Regions from separate parts of the Streptosporangium sp. NPDC050284 genome, predicted to be linked through region 4. Evidence: riboswitches for the same ligand, from Rfam matches in the RefSeq annotation. Region 4 holds a riboswitch; each other region holds the start of a gene.
The links. Region 4 has a riboswitch for cyclic di-AMP ahead of ACIBH4_RS03910 (CHAP domain-containing protein). Riboswitches for the same ligand answer to the same signal wherever they lie in the genome.

Region 1 (5,192 bases), on a different contig from region 4:
GCACTCCGCGCTCAAGGGCGGCGAGTGGAAGCGCTCGAAGTACACCGGGGTGGAGCTCGACGAGAAGGTCGTCGCGATCCTCGGCCTCGGCAAGATCGGCCAGCTGGTCGCGCAGCGCCTCCAGCCGTTCGGTGTCGAGCTGATCGCCTACGACCCCTACCTGCAGCCGGCCCGCGCCGCGCAGATGGGCGTCCGGCTGGTCTCGCTCGAGGAGGCTCTGAGCGAGGCCGACTTCATCACGGTGCACCTGCCCAAGTCCAAGGAGACCATCGGTCTCATCGGCGACAGGGAGCTCCACGCGGTCAAGCCGAACGTGCGCCTCATCAACGTCGCCCGGGGCGGCATCATCGACGAGAACGCCCTCTACTCCGCGATCAAGGAGGGCCGCGTCGCCGGCGCCGGCATCGACGTGTTCCCCAAGGAGCCGGTTACCGACAGCCCGCTCTTCGAGCTCGACCAGGTCGTCGTCACCCCGCACCTGGGCGCCTCCACCCACGAGGCCCAGGAGAAGGCGGGCACCCAGGTCGCGCGCAGCGTGAAGCTCGCCCTCGCCGGGGAGTTCGTGCCGGACGCGGTCAACGTCCAGGGCGGTGCCGTCGCCGAGGACGTCAAGCCGGGTCTGCCGCTCGCCGAGAAGCTCGGCCGGGTGTTCACCGCACTCGCGGGCGAGGTCGCCACCAAGCTCGACGTCGAGGTACGCGGCGAGATCGCCTCCCACGACGTCCGCGTGCTGGAGCTGGCAGCGCTCAAGGGCGTCTTCACCGACGTGGTCGAGGACTCGGTCACCTACGTCAACGCCCCGCTGCTGGCCAAGGACCGGGGCGTGTCGGTCGAGCTGGTCACCAGCTCCGAGAGCCCCGACTGGCGCAACGTCGTGACGGTCCGCGGCGTTCTCGCCGACGGCCGCACGGTCTCGGTCTCCGGCACCCTGTCCGGGCCGAGGCAGATCACGAAGATCGTCGAGGTCAACGGCTACCAGATGGAGATCGAGCCGACCGACCACCTCTCGTTCTTCACCTACACCGACCGTCCCGGCATCGTGGGCGTGGTCGGCCGCATTCTCGGCGACCACTCGATCAACATCGCCTCGATGCAGGTGGCCCGTGACGCCAAGGGCGGCAAGGCGCTGATCGCCCTCACCGTCGACACCGCGATCCCGGCCGAGGTGATCGACCAGATCAGCGCGGAGATCGGCGCCGACAGCGGTCGCTCGGCCGACCTGGCCGACTAGCCCCGTTTCCCGCGCGTGCCGCGTCGTCGCGGTTTGATCCAGGACGACATGCGATCACCCCGGACCGATCGGGGAGCGCGTGCGGGAAACGCGACGGTGGTCCACCGGTGTGGCCGCCGCCCCGATGACCGGGGCGGCGGCCACATCTCGTCTCAGTATGTGAGAAGTGTGTACGCCGGACGAGACGGTGTTTCCGTGAGCAGGTAACCTGGAATCAAATGCGCCAGGTTCTCGTAATTCTTACCTGCCGCGGCGAGGCCTGACAGGGGCAGGCCGGCGACTCGCCGCGGTGTCGTGGCGCTTGCCGGCTCCAAGCCCCCGTCACCGGTCCGTGATCCGGGCCCTCGACATCAGGCCTGGTCGGAGTCCCGACCGGAGACTTGACCACCTTCCTTGCTCGCGTGCGACCGAGACGAGATTCGCCATGTACGACATGTATCCCTGGAACCGTCCCGAGGAGACAGAGGACGAGGCCATCGACGCGCTCCAGACCGCTCTGGACCGCAGGGACAACGGTGGTGCCCCCACCCGCTGAGCCCGTTCTCGCCGTCACCGGGGTCTCCACGGCCTCCCGGCGGCGATCCTCCGGCGTGTCTCATCCGCCGGGCACGATTTCGGTCGCGAGCTCGACCCGCTTGGCCAGCTGGACCCCCTGCGGGTCGGGGCGGACCGCGCCGGAGAAGGCGGCGCGGCGCCAGGAGCTGAGCTTCTCCTCCTTGACGACGTCGCCGCTCCGCGGGGCGTGAACCATGTAGCCGGGCTTTGTGATCATGCCGACATGGCCGAGGCCGCTGAAGAAGACCAGGTCACCGGGCCTGAGATTCTTCCAGGCGATCTTCTTGGAGAAGGCGGCGTACTGGTCGTTGGTGACGCGGGGGAGCTTGATCCCGGCGGCGCCGTAGGCGCGGAGCATCAGGCCGGAGCAGTCGAAGCCGCCGTTGCCGGTGCCGCCCCAGACGTAGGGCGTTCCGCGCTTGGACATGGCCCACTTCACGGCCTTCTGCCAGGCGGGCCTGACAGCCATGGCCTTCAGCGTTTCCTTCAGCGTGGGGGTTTTGAGCGCCGCGGGCCCGGGGGCGGGGGGCGGGGAGGCGGCCAGGGCGGCGGTCGAGGTCGCGCACACCGCGGCGCCGGTGAGGATCAGGGAGGCGGAGATGGACAGGACGCGGGGGAGAACTGTGCCGGACAGGATGATTCCTTCCATAAGGCCGGCCGGGTGAGCTGTCGGGCTCGGGCGTGGAGGTCGCCCTACGGCGCGAGAACGCGCTGATTCGCCCCAAGGGATCCACCTGATGACGACCGGGAACGCGCTCCGGGGGAGGAGCGGCGTTCTCGGGATGCGGTAGATCCCGTAAAAAAGTGGTTCCCCGGCTCCGTGTGGGCTCGGTCAGGGGGTGGCCCGTACGGATTAGGCAGTGATGTGAATGGGAGGACAATAACGAAACCTCCCGAAACGGTCAATGCATAGCAAAAAAGGATAAAACGATCAGAGAGCTCGCCGTGTGGACACGTCCGCAGAGTGAGACCGGTGTTCGATCACCGAGACGGACCGGTAGGGTGCCTGCATGGATTCGCGTAACATTCGCCTGGCGGTCATCCCCGGGGACGGAATCGGAGTCGAGGTCGTCGCCGAAGGGCTGAAGGTCCTCGAAGCGGTCGGCACGAAGGTGGAGACCACCACCTACGACCTCGGTGCCAAGCGCTACCACGAAACCGGCGAGACCCTGCCGGACCCGGTCCTCGACGAACTGCGCGGATACGACGCGATCCTGCTCGGCGCGGTCGGCGACCCCAGCGTGCCCCCGGGCATCCTGGAGCGCGACCTGCTGCTCAAGCTCCGCTTCCAGCTCGACCACTACGTGAACCTGCGCCCGGTCAAGCTCTTCCCCGGCGTCGAGACGCCGCTGGGCAGGTCCGGCCCCGAGGACATCGACATGATCGTCGTCCGCGAGGGCACCGAGGGCCCGTACGCCGGAGCGGGTGGCGTGATGCGTAGGGGCACGCCGCACGAGATCGCCACCCAGGAGTCGCTGAACACCGCCTACGGCGTCGAGCGCGTCGTGCGTTACGCCTTCGACAAGGCGCTCGGCCGCCCCCGCAGGAAGCTGACGCTGGTCCACAAGACCAATGTGCTCACCTATGCCGGCGACCTCTGGGCCCGCACCTTCGACCGCGTCGGCCTGGAATATCCCGAGGTCCAGACCGACTACTGCCACGTCGACGCGGCCTCGATGTTCTTCGTCAGCCAGCCGGAGCGCTTCGACGTGATCGTCACCGACAACCTCTTCGGCGACATCCTCACTGACATCGGCGCGGCGATCGCCGGTGGCATCGGCCTGGCGGCGAGCGGCAACGTCAACCCCGACCGCACCGCGCCGAGCATGTTCGAGCCGGTTCACGGCAGCGCCCCCGACATCGCGGGCCAGGGCAAGGCCGACCCGACCGCCACGATCCTGTCGGTCGCCATGCTCCTCGACCACCTCGGCATGGCCGCCGAGGCCGCCAGGGTCGAGCAGGCCGTCGCCGACGACCTGGTCGACCGGGCTGCCGGACGGGCCGGCCGGACCACCCGCGAGATCGGCGACGACATCACCGCCCGAGTAGCCGGCTGAGGAAGCCGCCTCCCTCGACCCCGACGCGCCTGGCGGCTCACCTGAGCCGCCAGGCGCGTTTTTTGTTTCTCCAGCACTGCCGGTTTTCGGCATAGATGGAGTAGTTTCCCGTTACCCGGTCCGACGCAGAATGGACCCAAGGGTAAGCCAGACCTCAAGAGAAGGATCCGTGCGATGACCACCGCTCAGAAGCTCAGCTTCGACGTGCAGCTCTCCGACCACGCTCGCACCGCGGCAGAGCGCGAGCAGGTAATGGCGAGCCCCGGGTTCGGTCAGGTCTTCACCGACCACATGATCTCGATCGACTACACCGAGGGGGAGGGCTGGCACGACGCCAGGCTCATGCCGTACGGCCCGCTCAGTCTCGACCCCGCGACGTCGGTCTTCCACTACGCGCAGGAGCTTTTCGAAGGACTCAAGGCCTACCGCCAGGAGAACGGCGCGATCGTGACCTTCCGGCCGGAGGCGAACGCCGCCCGCTTCAACAGCTCCGCGCTGCGGATGGCCATGCCCGAGCTGCCCGAGGAGACGTTCGTCGAGTCGCTGGAGCTGCTCGTCCAGACCGACCGCGAGTGGGTCCCGACCACGCCGGGGCACAGCCTCTATCTGCGCCCCTTCATGATCGCCACGCAGCCGGCGCTCGGTGTCAACTACCCGTCCAGGAGCTACAAGTACATGGTCATCGCCTCTCCGGCGGCGGCCTACTTCGGGGGCGGGCAGGCCGTGACGGTCTGGCTCTCCACCGAGTACACCCGCGCGGCCCCCGGCGGCACCGGTTTCGCCAAGTGCGGCGGCAACTACGCGGCGGCCTTCGTCGCCCAGCGCCAGGCCGTCGAGCAGGGCTGTGACCAGGTGGTCTGGCTGGACGCGGGCGAGCACCGCTACGTCGAGGAGATGGGCGGGATGAACCTGTTCTTCGTCTACGGAGACCGCCTGCTCACCCCGGCACTCACCGGCACGCTCCTGCCCGGCATCACCCGTGACTCGATCCTCTGCCTCGCCTCCGGCCTCGGCCTCCAGGCCGAGGAGGGGCGACTGTCGGTCGAGGAGTGGCAGCAGGGCTGCGAGACGGGCGAGCTCACCGAGGTCTTCGCCTGCGGCACCGCCGCGGTCGTCACCCCGGTCGGCTCGGTCAAGGGCGCCGACCGCGCCTGGACGATCGGCGACGGCACCCAGGGGCCGGTCACCTCGAAGATCCGCGAGGAGCTCGTGGGGATCCAGTACGGGACCCGTCCCGACCCGCACAGCTGGGTCCACAAGATCTGCTGACCACCTTCCATCGACGTCGAGGGCGACGGAGCGTGCGGCTGGGTCCACACGATCCGTTGCCCCCGTTTTCCGCACGCGTC
Region 2 (5,192 bases), on a different contig from region 4:
GGGCGGAAATCCATTTCCAGCACGTCCAATATCGCTTTCGCGTCCCACCGTCATCGCGTGATACTTCGCGAATGTCGTGAAGCTGCTTCCTTGACCCTCATATTTCCGTATTTTTCGTGGTGTGTCGTCAAGGTAGCGGATGGTCGTGCTGGCCGAAGAGTATCGGGAAGAGATCGGTTTTTACCGAAAAATGTGGGCGGTCCGGATCTCCGGAGGACCGGCTCCGACGTGCCCGGCGAGGCGGGGACCCCGCAAAATCTTGTTCTGCCGGGACTTCGATCGCCGCAGCCAGGGGTGCCTACCGGCTCGCGCCCAGGACGGGTCATGACATAGCCGCAAAGGCACTGACATATCATGAGTACTTCATGTAGCGCCTACTATGTCAATACTGGACGCGCGCTATGAAGAGCAGAACTTGACGACCTTTGAACGAGGCGTTTACCGTTCCTGGCGGACGGTATTCATTTCCGGCGTCTCGCACCCGGTTTCCAGAGTGGGGGGAGTGACTCTTGGTGGCATATCCAGAAGTGGATTCACGCCATGGCGACGGCCCTCTGGGCATGAGCGATATCGGTCTCAGCGATGACGACCTCGTGCTGCTGGCTGAGCTCGCCAAGGGTGTCACGGTTGATCGAGTGGGGCGTCGCCTCGACATCAGCGGGCGGACCGTCAGGCGCAGGCTGAGAGGCATCTGCGACCGCATCGGTGTCGCCACGGCGATCGAGGCCGTCGCCTGGGCCGCCCGCCGTCGCCTGATCTGACACGGCACCGCACGCGTGCCCGGCAGGTCGGGCCGGGCACGCGTGCGGGCAGGAGGGCGGGGCGGGGCACGCTCAGGCGGCGATGCGGACGCCTCCGACGAAGGGCCGGTTGTCGATCGTGGTGATGTGGACGACGTCACCCGTCCGGGGCGCGTGGACCATCAGACCCGCGCCGATGTAGATCCCGACATGGTGCAGGTCGCTGTAGAAGAAGACCAGGTCTCCCGGGCGCAACTCTTTCCTGGAAACGTGGGTGCCGGCGGTCCACTGGTCACCGGTGTAGTGCGGCAGGCTGATGCCGACCTTCTGGTAGGCCCACATGACCAGCCCGGAGCAGTCGAAGGAGTTGGGACCCTCGGCGCCCCAGACGTACGGCTTGAGCTGTTGGGTGAGCGCCCAGCGGGTCGCCTCCGCGGCCTTGCCGCTGCCCACGATGGGCACGTTGGTCTTCACCCGGGCGCCCCTGTTGCCGACGGCCCTGGCACGCACCTCGCTGAACAGGTCGCTCTCGACCCGCGCGACCAGACGCTCGATCTTGGTCCGGTTGCCGTCGATCTCCGCCAGGAGCTCCTTGACCTCCGCCGTCCTCGCCTTGGCGCCGGCCTTCGCCCGCTCGGCGGCCTCGATCGCCCGGGCGACCTGGGCGACCTCCTCGCTCTGCTGCTGCTGGAGTGCGTAGTTGGTGGTGGCCTGATCGAGGAAGGTGTCGGGGTCCGTCGCCTGCGTGAAGGCGAGCCCGGAGTTCAGGCCGCCCGACATGTAGGTGCTCTGCGCCAGGAGGGTGGCCTTGGTGCGGCGGGAGGCCAGCTCCGACTCGCTCGACGCGAGGATCTTCTCGGCGCTCTCCGCGGCCCGCTGGGCCTGCCTGAGCTTGACCCGCTCGCCGTTGTATCGCTCGGCGAGGACGCCGATCTCCTCGTGCAGTTTCTCGGCCTGCTTGGCCAGCTGCTGGAGGCTGGGTTCGGGGTCGGCGGTGGCCGCGACCAGCGGCGTGCCGAGAGTGAGGGTGGCGAATGCCAGGCCGATGACCGCCATACGGCGGCGCAGCCCGCGCGGCGCGCGTTCTCGACGGCGGGCGTCGTCGCCCGCGTTCTTTCCTCCGCGGTCGCGCTCGCGCTTCACCAACGGGCTCCTCTCCTCGGCCGCCTACCGGGTTAGCTGACGGGTTCGGGCCGGAGGCAGCCCTACCGAGTGCGCCGGTGGCACTCGGATTCACCCCGAAGGACGTGGTGGGTCCCCGGTTCCCCGTGGTGGGGGATTCGGCGGGTCAGGCTTTTACGTCTCTGACATCGAGCACGGAGATTAGTGCACCCGTGGTTCCTGCTCAACCAGAACTGCGAATTCAGTGGAGGTTTCGCAACCGAAGTGTCACGGAAAGATCACACGCCAATATGATCAACATGGCCATTACGCTGCCTTTACCTCCCTGGTGGGGGCGTGGCGAAGGTCTTCCCAGGTCCGGGACCGTACCAAAGGTGAGCTGTGGCACACGTGAGATGCCGCGCGCCCAGTGTGGTAAAGCGATTACCGGCGGTCATGTGAGGGGGGTGTGCCGCGAGTTAAGGAGGAGCCGTAATTGAAGACCGGTGAGGACGTACGCTGAACGGTCATGGAGCAGCTTGCTGAGCATTCTCCCGTGCCGGTCGTGCGCACCCCGAGCGGCGGGGAGCGACGCGCGGGACCCGAGGGGGCGGAGCCTGACCCGCCCCTGCCCGAGGCGATCAAGGTCGCCGAGGTCGTAGAGGTCGCCGAGGTCTCGGTCCGTCGTGCCCGGACTCCGGACGTCCGCGCGATCAGGCGGCTCGTCGACACCTATGGCGGCGTCGGCCCACGCCTGCTGGAGAAGGCCACCGTCACCCTGTACGAGGACGTTCAGGAGTTCTGGGTCGCCACCGACAAGGAGGGGGCGGTCATCGGCTGCGGGGCTCTCCACGTCCTCTGGGAGGATCTGGCCGAGATCCGCACCGTGGCCGTCGATCCGACCCGTCGCGGGATGGGAATCGGCCACCGGATCGTCTCCGCCCTCATCCGCACGGCCGCGGAGCTGGGCCTGCGCCGGGTCTTCTGTCTCACCTTCGAGGTCGACTTCTTCGCCAGGCACGGTTTCCGCGAGATCCAGGGCACGCCCGTCGCCCCCGCGGTCTACGCGGAGCTTCTCGCCTCCTACGACGAGGGTGTGGCGGAGTTTCTCGATCTGGAGCACGTCAAGCCCAACACCTTGGGAAACACCCGGATGCTGCTCCACCTGACACGTGAGCCCGACTGTGATGACTTTAGAGCTGACTGATCGGAAAGGTGACTGTCGATACCTATGTCGATACCTTGTGCAGCAGCAAGCATGTGCGTCTGACATTTGCCACATGCGCAGTCTAAGTGAGGTGACGCGGTGAGCACCGGACAGCCGCCGTATCCACAGGATGATCCCGACCGCGATCGCACACCGTCGGGGCACCCGGATTACGGACAGCACAACGCGGGTCGAGCCGCTGGCGAACTCGATCCCGACGTAACGGTCATGGGATATCGGTCGGAGGCCTCACAGCCGAACACCGGCCCAGGACAGAGCCAGCCCGGCTACGGCCAGGGTTACGGGCAGCAGGGCTACGGCCAGCAGCCCGGTTACGGGCAGCAGGGGTACGGCCAGCAGCCCGACTACGGGCAGCAGCAGGGTTACGGCCAGCAGGGTGGGACAGGGTCGTACGGGCAGCAGCCGGGCTATGGCCAGCAGGCGTCCCAGCAGCAAGGTTACGGTCAGCAGCCCGACTACGGGCAGCAGCAGGGTTACGGCCAGCAGGGTGGGACGGGGTCGTACGGGCAGCAGCCGGGCTACGGCCAGCAGGCGTCCCACGAGCAGTCCGGCTACGGGCAGCAGTCCCAGCCCGGTTACGGCCAGCAGGGTTACGGCCAGCAGCCCGGTTACGGGCAGCAGGGTTACGGCCAGCAGCCCGACTACGGGCAGCAGGGTTACGGCCAGCAGGGTGGGACGGGGTCGTACGGGCAGCAGCCCGACTACGGCCAGCAGGGCTACGGCCAGCAGCCCGCGTACGGGCAGCAGGGCTACGGTCAGCCGTACGGCGGTCCTCCCGGGGCGCCCGCCCCGCTCGCGGAGTGGTGGCAGCGTCTCCTGGCGAGGCTCATTGACGTGATCATCCTGGCGATCCCGGGGGTCATCGTCACCACGGTGTTGACCGCGATGCTCGTGACCGCCCCCACCTTCAACGGCACGACGGTCACGGAGGGGAGCGGGACCTTCCTCGCCACGCTCCTCGTCGCACTGATCAGCGCGTCGATCTACATGGCCTACGAGTTCCTCATGCTCAGCAGGGGCGGCCAGACGGTCGGCAAGATGGTCATGGGCATCAAGGTCGTGCCGGTCGGCGGCGCCCTGCCGCCCGGTGGGCTCGGCTCCGACATGGCGGTCAAGCGCGCCGGGGTGTTCTTCGGCCCGCAGTTCCTGAGCTGGATCCCCTTCGTGGGCTTCGTCTTCAACATCTTCAGTCTCGTGAACGTCCTGTGGCTGCTGTGGGACAAGCCACTGCAGCAGGCCCTGCACGACAAGGTGGCGGGGACGGTCGTCGTCAAGATCAAGTAGTCCCCTGAATAACGGGGCCGGCGGTTCAACCGCCGGCCCCGTTTTCGTGCGCGGGTGAGAAAACGGGGGTCCTTAGGGGCCCGTAAGAGGCTCGGGGCCGAGGGGTGCGGAAGCCTCAAAACCATTTGCCGCGCCCTGAGCAACGCGGGGGAAGTTATGACCGACTCTCGACCCGCTCGCCGGAATATTCGCGTACGTTGCCCACAACGGGCTCACGTCCGCCCCAGGTGTCCTATGAGGGGTCAATGCCGGATCCGTCCCCGTCGGGGGTTCGCGCACTACTCGCCGAATGGCCGGTGCCGCGCGCCTCCGGCATCCTCGGTGACCCCGCGCCGGATTCTCTTCTTCGCCTTCCGCCGTGTGTTCGGGGCAGCCGGTGAAGTCCTTCTTACGGATCCGGATCGGGGCGCCCGGTGTTGGCGAGGTTGTCTGAGGAGTGCATCGCGTTTGGTGGTTATACGGTCTACGACTATGTACTCCGTGCCGGAGTGGGTCGTACTCTTGGCAAGAAAGTGTTGAAGATCCGTCTTGTTCCATACACTTGTGTCACATCGGTTCACACCGGGGTGATGAAGCGAGCGGCTCCCCGTCCGGGCGTTCTGCCGACGGAGGGCATTCTCGCGATGAAGTCACCGGCGGCGATCTCAGGCTCCATGGCAAGGTGTTGTTCATCCCGGCGGACAGCCCCTTCAGCAGGGACTTCGTCGCCGGGAGGTCGATGGTGCGGCGGCGCGGAAGCCGTGCGGCATTGGTATTACGGCGACGATGATGATCACCTGATGGCCCCCCTGGTTTTTCCTCGTGCCTTTACGACCACAACCGGTAAGAGAGCTGGAGAG
Region 3 (5,192 bases), on a different contig from region 4:
TCGCGGATCATCGTCTCCTGGTCGTCGCTCGGCCCGGAACCTCGGAAGGCGTCGAGGGTCTCCTCCGACTCCCACCGCTCGTAGACGTTGATCCGGCCGGTGTCCACGAGGTCGGCGCCAAGCGTGAAGTCGAGGCAGCCGGACGCGGCGCGGGCCTGCTCGATCACGCTCACGCATCCCTTGAGGTAGTCGTCACGGGCATCGGGGGCGACACGGATCCAGCCGGAGATAATGATCATGCCAGCAGGGTACGGCCCGCCACTGACAGAACCGGCTCCACGGGCACGCGTGCACCCTTTCCGTGTTGTCCTGGCCCCCACCGCCCCTCCTCGTCGGTCGCGTATATACGCGTATATAAAGGTGTCCGCCTTCCGCACCGGTCGCGCATTCCAGACGTCGATCCTTCCGCACCGGTCGCGCATCTCGGGCGTCGATCTTTCCGTGCCGTTCGCGCATATCAGGCGTCCGCCGGGCACGTAGGATTCGACGGCTGGGCAGGCGACGACGAGGACGACGAGGACGACGAGGACATGGTGTGAGCTTTGATCTCGGGGTCTGGTTTGCGGCCGGGCCGATCACCGCGCGGGAGGCCCTTCTTCGATATCTCGCCTGGGACGAGAGCGGAGCCGCACCCGGTGAGCCCCGCCCGGAGGTGGCGGCCTTCTACGAGGAGCTGACGGCGCTCTTCCCCGACCTGACCGTCGAGAACTACGGCGCCTCACCGTGGTCCGAGCCGCTCACCGTGGGCGAGGACTTCGTGCTGATGAACGCGGTCTTCCCACGGGCGGGGGAGGTGTGCCGCGTGGTCCTGGAGATGACGCGGCGCCACCCCCTGGTGCTCTTCGAGCCTTAGCTCTCCGGCTTCGTGGGCCCGCCCATTACCCCGAGACTCACGGCGCCCTCGCGAACGCGGCCTGTAGCCCCGAACGGTCTCGTTGAGCGTTGAGGGGTGGCACCCGCTCGGCCCTGTTCCCCTCTGTACCGATAATTTTTGCCTGGACCAGGGCAGAACTGTCCCTCGGGATGGTTGACAGGCCAAAATTGATCCGTGGTCAGGATCGGATCGGTAGAGATGAGCGATTGCGAGCGTGAGAGACTCCCGCCAGTTCTGGGCCAGCTGTTCGCCGATGGGGGAGAAGGAGCCCACGAAGGTGAGGGGGACGGGGGCAGGAGGCTTTCGGTGGAGTTGCCGCCGGGGGACGTGGTGTGGCCCGACCCCGGTTACGCTCAGCTCGCGGTCCGTCGCCGTCCGGCGTTCTGGCTGAGTGAGGTGACGGTCTCCGGCGAGTACTGGGCCCGGCTGAGGGCTCAGCACGAGCAGTCGGGCCTGTGGCCGGTTCTGCTGGAGGACTCCGTCCAGCCCTGGTCGGCCGGCCAGATCGCCCCTGACACCGCCGCTCAGATCGACAACTACAACGCCGCCGCGTTCATGGCCGAGGTGTGGTCCGACTGGATCGCGAGGGCGACCCTGGACCAGCTCGAACTTCTCGACCCCTACGGTCCCGAGTGTCCGGGCCCGGCGCCCGGGGGAAGGCTCGCCGCCGATCCCGGTGTGGTCGCCGACTGGTACGCCGGGTTGGTGGCCGAGCGCAGGACCCCGCTCGGGCTCGTCGCGGTGGAGCGCGGGGCCGACGCCCTGGCCGTGATGGGCTGGCAGGGCGCCCTGAACCACAACGAGTGGATGGTCCCGCTCGCGGCCGTCGTACGGAGCTGGGAGGAGAGGTTCGGGGTGCGGGTGGTCGGGATGGGTTTCAACACCCTCGACCTCAGCGTCGCCGCGCCTCCGACGACCTCCGAGCACGCCCTGCACGTCGCGGCGGAACACTGGACGTTCTGTCCCGACAGCATCATCCAGGGGGCGGGGACCCTCATCGACTACGCCGAGCAGATCAAGGGCAGGAACGCCTGGTCGTTCTGGTGGGACTGACCGGACGGGGATGACCCGGGGGCCCATCCCGGATCTCGGGGAGGAGCTTCGTCCGGCGGGACGGGCTGTCGGCCGCCGGTGGAGGCCCCCGCGCGGGTCCGGGGGCGGGGGTTCTCGCGGCGAATGACGGCATGGGGAAGGCGTTCTCGCTGGTAGGGCGGGTGCCGACCTGGCGGGGCGATCGATGGGGCTTCCTTGAAGCTTTTAGGTAGATCTTCTGGGTTTTTCGTGGTGTTTGCTTTGCTTTGTCCGATTTGGTGGGTAGTGTCCACTGTTATCGGTTGGCGACCTGCCCTTCACAAGAGGAGGCGGCCGGCCGACGTCGAATCCCGAGGGCCCGCAGGGCTCCGGAGCCGGGGAACCAATTTTCCGGGGTGAATCCGCCGCGAACGCGCGGCGGTAGGGCAACTCCACCGCCCGAACCCGTCAGCTAACCCGGTAGACGAGATGGAGAGGAGATCCCCTCATGGATCACCGCGTCACCACGTCGGTGGACCCACTGTCCGCACCGACCACCTGAACTTTCACGCCGCCCCCCGCCCCTCGACCCGCCGCGCCTGATCGCGGCATCTTCAGGACCGTGCTCCGCGTAGCGATCGGCTGATCCGACTACGCCACCTTTTCCGATGAGCGCGTCCCCGCCGGTGCACCCCTTCGGTGTTCGCACACGGCCGCCCCGTTCCCTCGTGAAAGAGCCCTTTCTCCATGCACCCCTCCTTTGGTATGCACAAGAACGACCTGAACAAGCCCCGTCCGGGCGAGCGACCCTCGTACAGGAACACCTCCCTCGGGCGCGGCCTCGCCGCGGCCCTCACGGCCGCGAGCCTTCTCCTCTCCGGCGGTGTCGCCCTGGCGCTTCCCGCCTCCGCGGCCCCCGCCTCCACCCGCCTCGCGAACGACCCCGCGGCCGCCGCGCCCGCCGGTACCGAGGCCGTTCTCCTCCAGGGTGCGACCACGGCCTCCTACTTCTGGGACGACTCCTCGGGCCGGGCCGGTGACACCGGACTGCCCGCCAGCGGCAAGCCGATGCAGAAGGGCATGATCGCCAGCCCGAGCTGGCCCCTGTTCACCGAGGGATACGTCCTCTACAAGGGCAAGAAGGCGAAGTTCTTCGTCGGCGACCGCGGCCCGGGTACCCCCTCCAACCGGGGCATCATGATCGACATCGACGCCAAGACCTTCGCCGACCTGACCGGCGGCACGTTCAACTCCCGCACACTCGGCGTGGACGGCAACGGGGGCATGGGCCACATCGACATCCAGTACGTCGTCACCAAGTGGGGCAACGGCACGGGGATCAAGAACCACCCCGTCGCGTTCTCCACCGGCGCGTGGAACCGCAGGGACACCAGCCCGGCCCAGCCGCCGACGACCGTCTTCGCGATGGCGAGGAAGCTGGGCATCGGCCTGCAGACCCAGCTGGTGAGTGCCGAGGCGCGGCCCTGGCTCGGCAAGCCCAAGGTCATGGTCGAGCACGTCTCCGAGCATGTCCCCGACGGCGTGGCCGCGGAGAAGAACTGACCCCGACGGCGCGACAGCCGGGAAGAACCGGCCTCCGCCACCGCCACCGTCCCCGGCGGCGTGGCGGCCCAGAAGAACCGACCCCTCCGTCACCGTCCCCGAGGTGCGGAGGGTTCCGGTGCGGTCCGCGCCTGTCGGGGCGCGAACCGCAGCGGAGGATCAGACTTCGAGCTTCTCCTCGATGCCGCGCAGGCTGTGCCGGGCGAGCGCGAGGTTGGCCCGGCTCCGGTCGAGGGCCAGGTAGAGGAACAGCCCTTTACCGCTCCGGCCCGAGATCGGGCGGATCACGTGATACTGCGTGCCGAGCGTGATGAGGATGTCCTCGATGCCGTCCTTGAGGCCGAGCGACTCCATGGTCCGCATCTTCGCCCTGACGACCTCGGTGTTACCCGCGGCCGCGACCTGGAGGTCGAGGTCCTTGGACCCGCCGAGCGCGCCGAGCGCCATTCCGCTGTTGTAGTCGACGACGACCGCGCCGATGGCGCCGTCGATCGCCATCATCTCCTTGAGCGAGATGTCCATGTTGCCCATTACTGTCTCCGATCACTGGGATATCGATGTGCGTGAGCTGACGGCGGCGAGTCTGTCCGCCGTTTTGCGGCCCTCCAGCCTGAGCAGCCCGAGATTGGTCCCCGGGCGTGCCAGGACTGTGAGAACGATCTTGGGTCCGGCGGCGTAGAACGCCGCGTAGCCGTTGGTTCCGGAGATCAGCGTCTCCTCGAAGGCGCCCTTGCCGGCGATGCCCGTCATCCGGCGGCTCAGGGCGAGCACCGCGGAGGAGAGCGCGCCCGTCTGCTCGATGTCGTTTCTCAGGTCGCTGGCTATCGTCAGGCCGTCGACACTGCACGCGATGCTCCCGTCCACGTCGGGTACGCGTTCTCGCAGCATCGCCATCTCACGGCGTATCTCCTCGCGCAGTTCCACCGGCATCCTCCTTCCGATCAACTTCAGCGTCCGTAGCCTTATCGGCATGTGACCGGGCTCAAGTCATTGCCTCCAATGCGTTCCTGAGCCGGATGAGCAGGTTGACGTCGGCCGGGTCCCCGTTCGCCCTGGGGATCCGCTCCGACGTCTCCACGGAGCCCGTCCCGGCCGCCGGGATCTCCGTGGCGCCCTTCGTCCGCCTGGGCAGCGGGTCCGGCGCGGCGGGGGCCTCGGCCGGACCGGGCTCCGGGACGCGGAGCAGCCCGGAGGAGGCGAGCTGTCGTACGGCGAGCAGTACCGAGTACGCGGGACGGCCCAGCTTGCGCGCCAGTTCGGCCGGGGTCGCGACGGAGTCGGCGCCGACGAGCACCTCCCACTGGAGCGCGCTCAGCACCACCCGGTGGGCGTCGATGCGCTCCACCGGGACGACCGGGAGCGTGTCCAGTTCCGCGGACGGCCAGATCTGTTCCAACTGCGCCTTCCTCCGCTCGCACTCCCGGAGCAGGCCGGTCGCGTCGAAGTACCACTGCGGTCCGAGCCAGTGCCGCTCTCCCCGCCGGAACCTGGGCCGGTGCCCGGTGGCCCGCAGCAGGAAGTACGCGGCGTCGAGCACCGTGCTGAGCACGCAGAACTCCAGCTCACCCCTGGTGAGCAGGCCCTGGACGATCAGCCGCTCGCCGCCCGTCGGCTGGGGCTCCCGCGACTCCCGCGGCTCGGGAAGGGGCGCGGGGTCCGGTCGCCTGCGGGTGGTGGCCTGCCTGACCTGCCGTACGGCGTGGGCGGATATGCCGCGGCAGGCGCCCAGCAGGTCCTCCAGCCG
Region 4 (5,192 bases):
CCGTCGAGGAACTTGGGGTCGGTCTTGCCGGGGTTGGCGGCCTTGAACTTCTCGCCGATCGCCTTGAAGGCGTTCCAGTCCGGCCAGAGCTTGCCGACCTCCTCGCGGTCGGTGGGCAGGCCCGCCTTCTCGAACAGGTCCTTGCGGTAGCACATGGTCATGCCACCGATGTCGGTGCCCAGCGCGAAGAGCTTGTTGTCGGCGTTGATGCCGTTGTCCCACTTCGCTGCGGGGAAGTCGGCCTTACGGCTGTCCAGCCCGTACTCGGCAAGGTCGGTGAAGAACTGCGGGCGGGCCTTCATGAGACCCATCGCGCCCTCGTCCAGGGCGATGATGTCGGCCGCGCCACTGTTGGCCTGCAGGCGCTGGAGCAGCTGCGGAAGATAGACGTCCTCGAAACGGTCGGTCAGGTTCTGGTACTTGACCTGGATGTTCGGGTTCGCCGCGTTCCACGTCTCCACGGCCTTGTCGTAGCCGAAGTTCTCACCGCCGCCGAAGGTGTGCACGGTGATGGTTACCGGCTCGGCCGGGGCGGAGGAACCGCCCTCCGCGGCGGGTGCCGCCGGCTCGCTGGAGCTGCATGACGTGATGGCCAGGGCGGTGGCCGCCATGACCGCGACGGCGGCGAGCTTGCCGTGTCGCTTGTTGTTCAACATTCCGGACCCCTCTCAGGTGGTCGCCCGAATTTCATTGGGAGGCGACATCGCGGACCGGTCCCCGACAAACGCGGTCGTCGCGACGAGATCGTTCCTCAATGTGCTTTTGGGAGCGCTCCCACGAAGAGTGGACGATAGGCAACCAGGACGTCAATATGCCGAAACTCAACCGTTACATCCGGTCGCTTTAGGTGGGACTTTTGGTATGAAAAATGTACATACCTCCCACAAGGGTGATTGGGAGCGCTCCCACCTCACGGGCATACCAGTTGGGGCATTTCGTGGTCGCGCGGGGCTCGCGGGAAGAGCGGAGGGGGCAAGATGGAACGCCGTCAGGGGCACCGCTCGTTCGAGCGGTGCCCCTGGAAGCGTGAGGGCCGCACGCGTTCACCGGCGAGGGGGCCGGGCGGCGGCCAGGGGTCGGCTGGGAGTCAGTCCGAGTAGACCGGGTAGCCGTAACCGACGATCTGGGAGACGGGCCTGACACGCTCCTCGACGACACCGTTGCCGGTGTTACCCTCGATCGTGGTGATCGTGCCGTTCCCGTTGTCCTTCTTCACGAAACCGACGTGGTCGATGCCCTCGATGCTCTTGCCGCCGGCCCAGTCGAAGTAGACGACGGCGCCGGGGGTGGGGGTGGTGCCCCAGTGTCCGTTGTTCTTGAACCACTTGGCGTGGGTGACGGTGTAGGCGTCCCAGCCCATCGTGGGGCGGATGCCGGCCGTCTCGCCGACCCAGGAGACGAACATCGCGCACCAGGGGGCGTTGGCGTACTCGTACACGCTCTTGCCGCCGTCGCGGGCCATGGTCTCCATGGCGCGGGGGCTCGACATGTACCAGGAGTGGAACTTGGTTCCGCCGCCCCGGGAGTTCTCGCGGACGCCGATCTGCTTGGAGGCGATGTCAAGGACCTGGGCGGCCGAGACCTTGGGGAGGCCTTCGGCCACGACCTGCAGGGGGGTCTTCGCGGCACTGGTGCCCTGCGCGCGGGTGTCGGCGGGCGGTGCGTTCACGACACTGTGACTGTCGGCCAGGGCCGCGCCGGTGGTGCCGGTCGCCAGAACGGCGCAGGCGCCCAGGATGGCGCAGGCGGCGCGGGGGGTGGAGGTGAGGCGATGCTTGGTCATGTGGGGGTTCGGCTCCTTGCTTCGCTTCCATACCGCCTACCGGGTTAGCTGACGGGTTCGGGCTGGGAAGTGCCCTACGACGCATGAGTGCGTTGATTCACCCCAGGAACGTGGTTCCCCGGTTCCGCAGACTTCGCGGATTCGGCGGCCGTGCTCACCGATGGCGGAGGGTTCCGCCGGGTGGAGCACGGTCGGGCAATGTGACGGCAATGCACAGACCTGTATAGACCTAGACAATTGCCATGAACAGGACGAACGTACGACAACAGGGCAGACGATTACAAGTAGGACACATTGCTCTGACTTGGTAATACGTCCCAAATGAGGGGGTACGGCAGGGGGCCGCCGGGCGGGGGAAAGGAAGTCGATCATGTCCCTCCGACGTCGGGCGCGTCTTCCCGCGGGGATGGGGAGGGTGTCCGGGATCCCCCGTGTTCACGGCGATTCGGGCTTACCGGGCCCGCCCGCGAAGCGTCGGCCCGGGCGTGCTATCGCGCGAGGAGGAAGGCCTCCATCGAAGATCTTGTGCTCGCCATATTTTCGAACAAATATTCGATAGTAAAAAGTATGCGGACGGTAGGGGTTCTCCCATGAAAGGGCCGGAGAGCGCACGCGGGATCCGTCGGCTCGCGACCATGCCCGGAGGTCCTCCCAACCTCCAGAGGGCTGCGGTTCGAGTTCGGGGCCGACGCCTCCCCGCCCGACGACCTGGTCGACGGACATCCGGTCGTATCCGACCTCGGACGGCGGCCACGGAAAGGCGGAGGCCGGAAAGATCATCTGCAGTCGCGCGTGGTCGGCTGTTCATCCGCAGTTCCCTGCTCCTTAAGGCCACCGGGTTAGGTTGTGCCAGTCGTGAACGGGTCATCGCCCGGCGTGGAGGACGGTCGAGACCACGCGCGGGAGCAGGATTCGGCCATCGCCTGGGTGGAATCCCCGCTGCAGATGCTCTGCGCGGTGGAGGCCCACCACGCCGGGCTGCTCGGCGTCCGCAGCCATCTCGTCCCCCGGGCGAAACTCCGCCCGCTGGCCGTGACAGGCCGCGAACTCGGCCGCCTCACCCTGCCGAGAGGGCTTGAGCTCACCCCGGCACGCCCGGACATGCCCCGGCCTCGCCGGGGTGAGACCTGGGCGGTGGGTGACGCCTTCTCCGGCAAGGTCCAGTTCCGCTGGCTCACCGCGTCCCCCGGCCGGATCGTGATCGTCGACGACGGGCTCGCCACCATCAGGCTCCTGGAACTGCTCACCGGCAGAGCGGGAACGCCCCTGCTGAGGGCGAGGGGGAAGGCGGGAGGGCTCAGGACCGTCCTCGCCACGGCGGCCGGGCTCAGGCTGCGCGCCGCCGCCCGTGCGGGGCGGTTGTCGATCTTCACCGCGCTGCCGGTGCCCTCCGACCTGGCGAAGGCCGTACGTGCCAGGGGAGTCGAGCTGGTCACCCACGACTTCGCCTGGCTGCGATCCCAGCCGCTGCGAAGGCCCCGTCCCGCCGAGCGCACCGTCGTCCTCGGCACCTCGCTGGTCCGCAACGGCCTGATCCACCGCGAACGCTACTTCGGCTGGCTGGCCGGGCTCGGATCGGCCGAGCCGGTGGCCTACTTCCCGCACCGCCGCGAGGACCCCGGCGACCTGGCCCGGGTCGGGGAACAGCCGGGAATCACCGTCTACGACGGCGGGATCCCCGCCGAGATGACCCTGCGCGGCCTGGCCGCCGAGCAGCGGGTGCTGAGCCTGCCGTCCACCGCGGTCACCTCCCTGCGGGTCCTGCTCTCGGCCCGGGGAGTCGCCGTGGAGACGGTGGACGTTCCCGACGAGTGGTGGACGGCCGAGGCGGCGCCGTCACTGCGCTCCCACCTGTCGAGGTTCGCCCATCACGACACGGGCGTCACCGGGTCATGACCCGACGGCCGAGGCCGGGCGGGCTCGCCGCTCGCGCTACGCACACCGTGCCCGCACACGAAACCGGGGGATTCCCCGTCGGAGGTTCTCTTTGAAGGTCCTGGCCGTGGCCGACTCCGACTCCTACCTGAAGTGGGCGGCCTGCCTGCTGCGGGACCTGCCCGCGGGCTGTGAGTCGGAACTGGCGGTCGTCCGCACCCCCATCACTCCGTCGCCGGCGCAGATCCACGCCGCCGTGGCCGGTTCGGCGGCAGACCCGCCGGTGCTGTCGGCCCGCGCGCTGCGCCGGGCCGCCGAGCGATTCAGGCCCGACGTGGTGCTCGTCGCCTGTACGGGACCCGTGGTGGACGTGCTGACCGCAGACGTGCTGACCGGGCTGCGGTTCCGGCCGGTGTTCGTCTCGGGGCTGCCGGGCATCTCCGTACCCGCCACCGAGAAGGCGTGGCTGTTTCGCAGCGGATGCGACCTGTTAGTGCTGCACAGCGGCCGGGAGATCGAGGAGTTCTCCGAGATCGGCGTCAGGCTGGGCGGGGGCGGCCAGATCGGGCTGGCCAGGTTGCCGTTCCTGCGCGGTGACGCGGAGATCGCCGCCACCGGGCCGCGCGACCGGGTGGTGTTCGCCACCCAGGCCAAGGTGCCCAAACGCAGGGAGGAGCGCGAACGCGTCCTGCTCGCCCTGGCCGAGCTGGCCGGAAGGCGGCCCGACCTGGACGTCGTCGTCAAGCTCCGGGCCCTGGACACCGAGCGTCAGACCCACAACGAGCGCTACCACTACCAGCGCCTGTGGCAGTCGCTCGCCGAGGAGGGCCGGGTGCGCGCCGGGGCCGTGCGCTTCGCGGTGGGACCCATGCACGAGCACCTGGCCCACGCGGCCGGCTTCGTCACCGTCAGTTCGACCGCCGCGCTGGAGGCGATCGCCCAGAAGGTACCGCTCCTGGTGCTGTCGGACTTCGGGGTCGGCGCCGAGATGATCAACCTGGTCTTCGAGGACAGCGGCCTGCTCGGCACCCTCGACGACCTCTCCGCCGGGCGCTTCCTGCACCCGGACGACGCCTGGTGCAAGGTCAACTACTTCCACCCCGGTGGCGAGAGCGACTGGGTGTCGCGGATGGTCTCCCTGGTCGGAAGGGCCCGCTCCGGGCGCCTCGTCCCGGCGAAGTCCCTGCTCGAAGGTCCCGAGTACGCCGCCGCCCGCCGCCGCGCCCGCATGCGCGTGGAGGTGCCGCCGAACATGCTGCGCGTCGGCTACCGCGCCAAGCGCCGGATGCGCCGCTATCTCAAGGGGTTCGGCCGGATCTAGAGCGCCGGTCGAACAAGGACCGGGTGATGTCCGGCCATCGGGTAAAACCACAGGTCGCAACGGATCGGCCTGGCCGCATCCGATGTCGATCAACGCTCTGCGCGGTTACCCGACCGGCTCTCTAGGGGGAGCGCCTTCGACAGGCGGTCGCGGAGCCTGCCCAGCGGGCTCCGCTCCCTGGGGGCGGCGGCAGGGGGAGCGGTGATCAGATCC

Region 1: it holds a riboswitch for cyclic di-AMP, as region 4 does, so the genes downstream of both, ACIBH4_RS20505 (C40 family peptidase) here and ACIBH4_RS03910 (CHAP domain-containing protein) in region 4, are expected to answer to the same signal.
Region 2: it holds a riboswitch for cyclic di-AMP, as region 4 does, so the genes downstream of both, ACIBH4_RS31480 (NlpC/P60 family protein) here and ACIBH4_RS03910 (CHAP domain-containing protein) in region 4, are expected to answer to the same signal.
Region 3: it holds a riboswitch for cyclic di-AMP, as region 4 does, so the genes downstream of both, ACIBH4_RS14510 (hypothetical protein) here and ACIBH4_RS03910 (CHAP domain-containing protein) in region 4, are expected to answer to the same signal.

The regions. Positions count from the first base shown of each region.
Region 1 is NZ_JBITIZ010000008.1:213,617-218,808, forward strand. Features, by position in the region: gene serA (phosphoglycerate dehydrogenase) at 1-1,231, shown strand, start outside; gene ACIBH4_RS20505 (C40 family peptidase) at 1,827-2,435, opposite strand; cyclic di-AMP (ydaO/yuaA leader) riboswitch at 2,423-2,656, opposite strand; gene ACIBH4_RS20510 (3-isopropylmalate dehydrogenase) at 2,797-3,843, shown strand; gene ACIBH4_RS20515 (branched-chain amino acid aminotransferase) at 4,018-5,112, shown strand.
Region 2 is NZ_JBITIZ010000016.1:108,611-113,802, forward strand. Features, by position in the region: gene ACIBH4_RS31475 (LuxR C-terminal-related transcriptional regulator) at 561-761, shown strand; gene ACIBH4_RS31480 (NlpC/P60 family protein) at 834-1,883, opposite strand; cyclic di-AMP (ydaO/yuaA leader) riboswitch at 1,889-2,036, opposite strand; gene ACIBH4_RS31485 (amino-acid N-acetyltransferase) at 2,482-3,048, shown strand; gene ACIBH4_RS31490 (RDD family protein) at 3,277-4,353, shown strand.
Region 3 is NZ_JBITIZ010000005.1:267,533-272,724, forward strand. Features, by position in the region: gene ACIBH4_RS14495 (antibiotic biosynthesis monooxygenase family protein) at 1-239, opposite strand, end outside; gene ACIBH4_RS14500 (hypothetical protein) at 536-853, shown strand; gene ACIBH4_RS14505 (DUF4253 domain-containing protein) at 1,181-1,927, shown strand; cyclic di-AMP (ydaO/yuaA leader) riboswitch at 2,238-2,387, shown strand; gene ACIBH4_RS14510 (hypothetical protein) at 2,633-3,448, shown strand; gene ACIBH4_RS14515 (hypothetical protein) at 3,608-3,979, opposite strand; gene ACIBH4_RS14520 (roadblock/LC7 domain-containing protein) at 3,992-4,372, opposite strand; gene ACIBH4_RS14525 (hypothetical protein) at 4,431-5,192, opposite strand, start outside.
Region 4 is NZ_JBITIZ010000001.1:907,550-912,741, forward strand. Features, by position in the region: gene ACIBH4_RS03905 (extracellular solute-binding protein) at 1-656, opposite strand, end outside; gene ACIBH4_RS03910 (CHAP domain-containing protein) at 1,088-1,783, opposite strand; cyclic di-AMP (ydaO/yuaA leader) riboswitch at 1,802-1,940, opposite strand; gene ACIBH4_RS03915 (hypothetical protein) at 2,639-3,679, shown strand; gene ACIBH4_RS03920 (DUF6716 putative glycosyltransferase) at 3,771-4,979, shown strand; gene ACIBH4_RS03925 (polysialyltransferase family glycosyltransferase) at 5,069-5,192, opposite strand, start outside.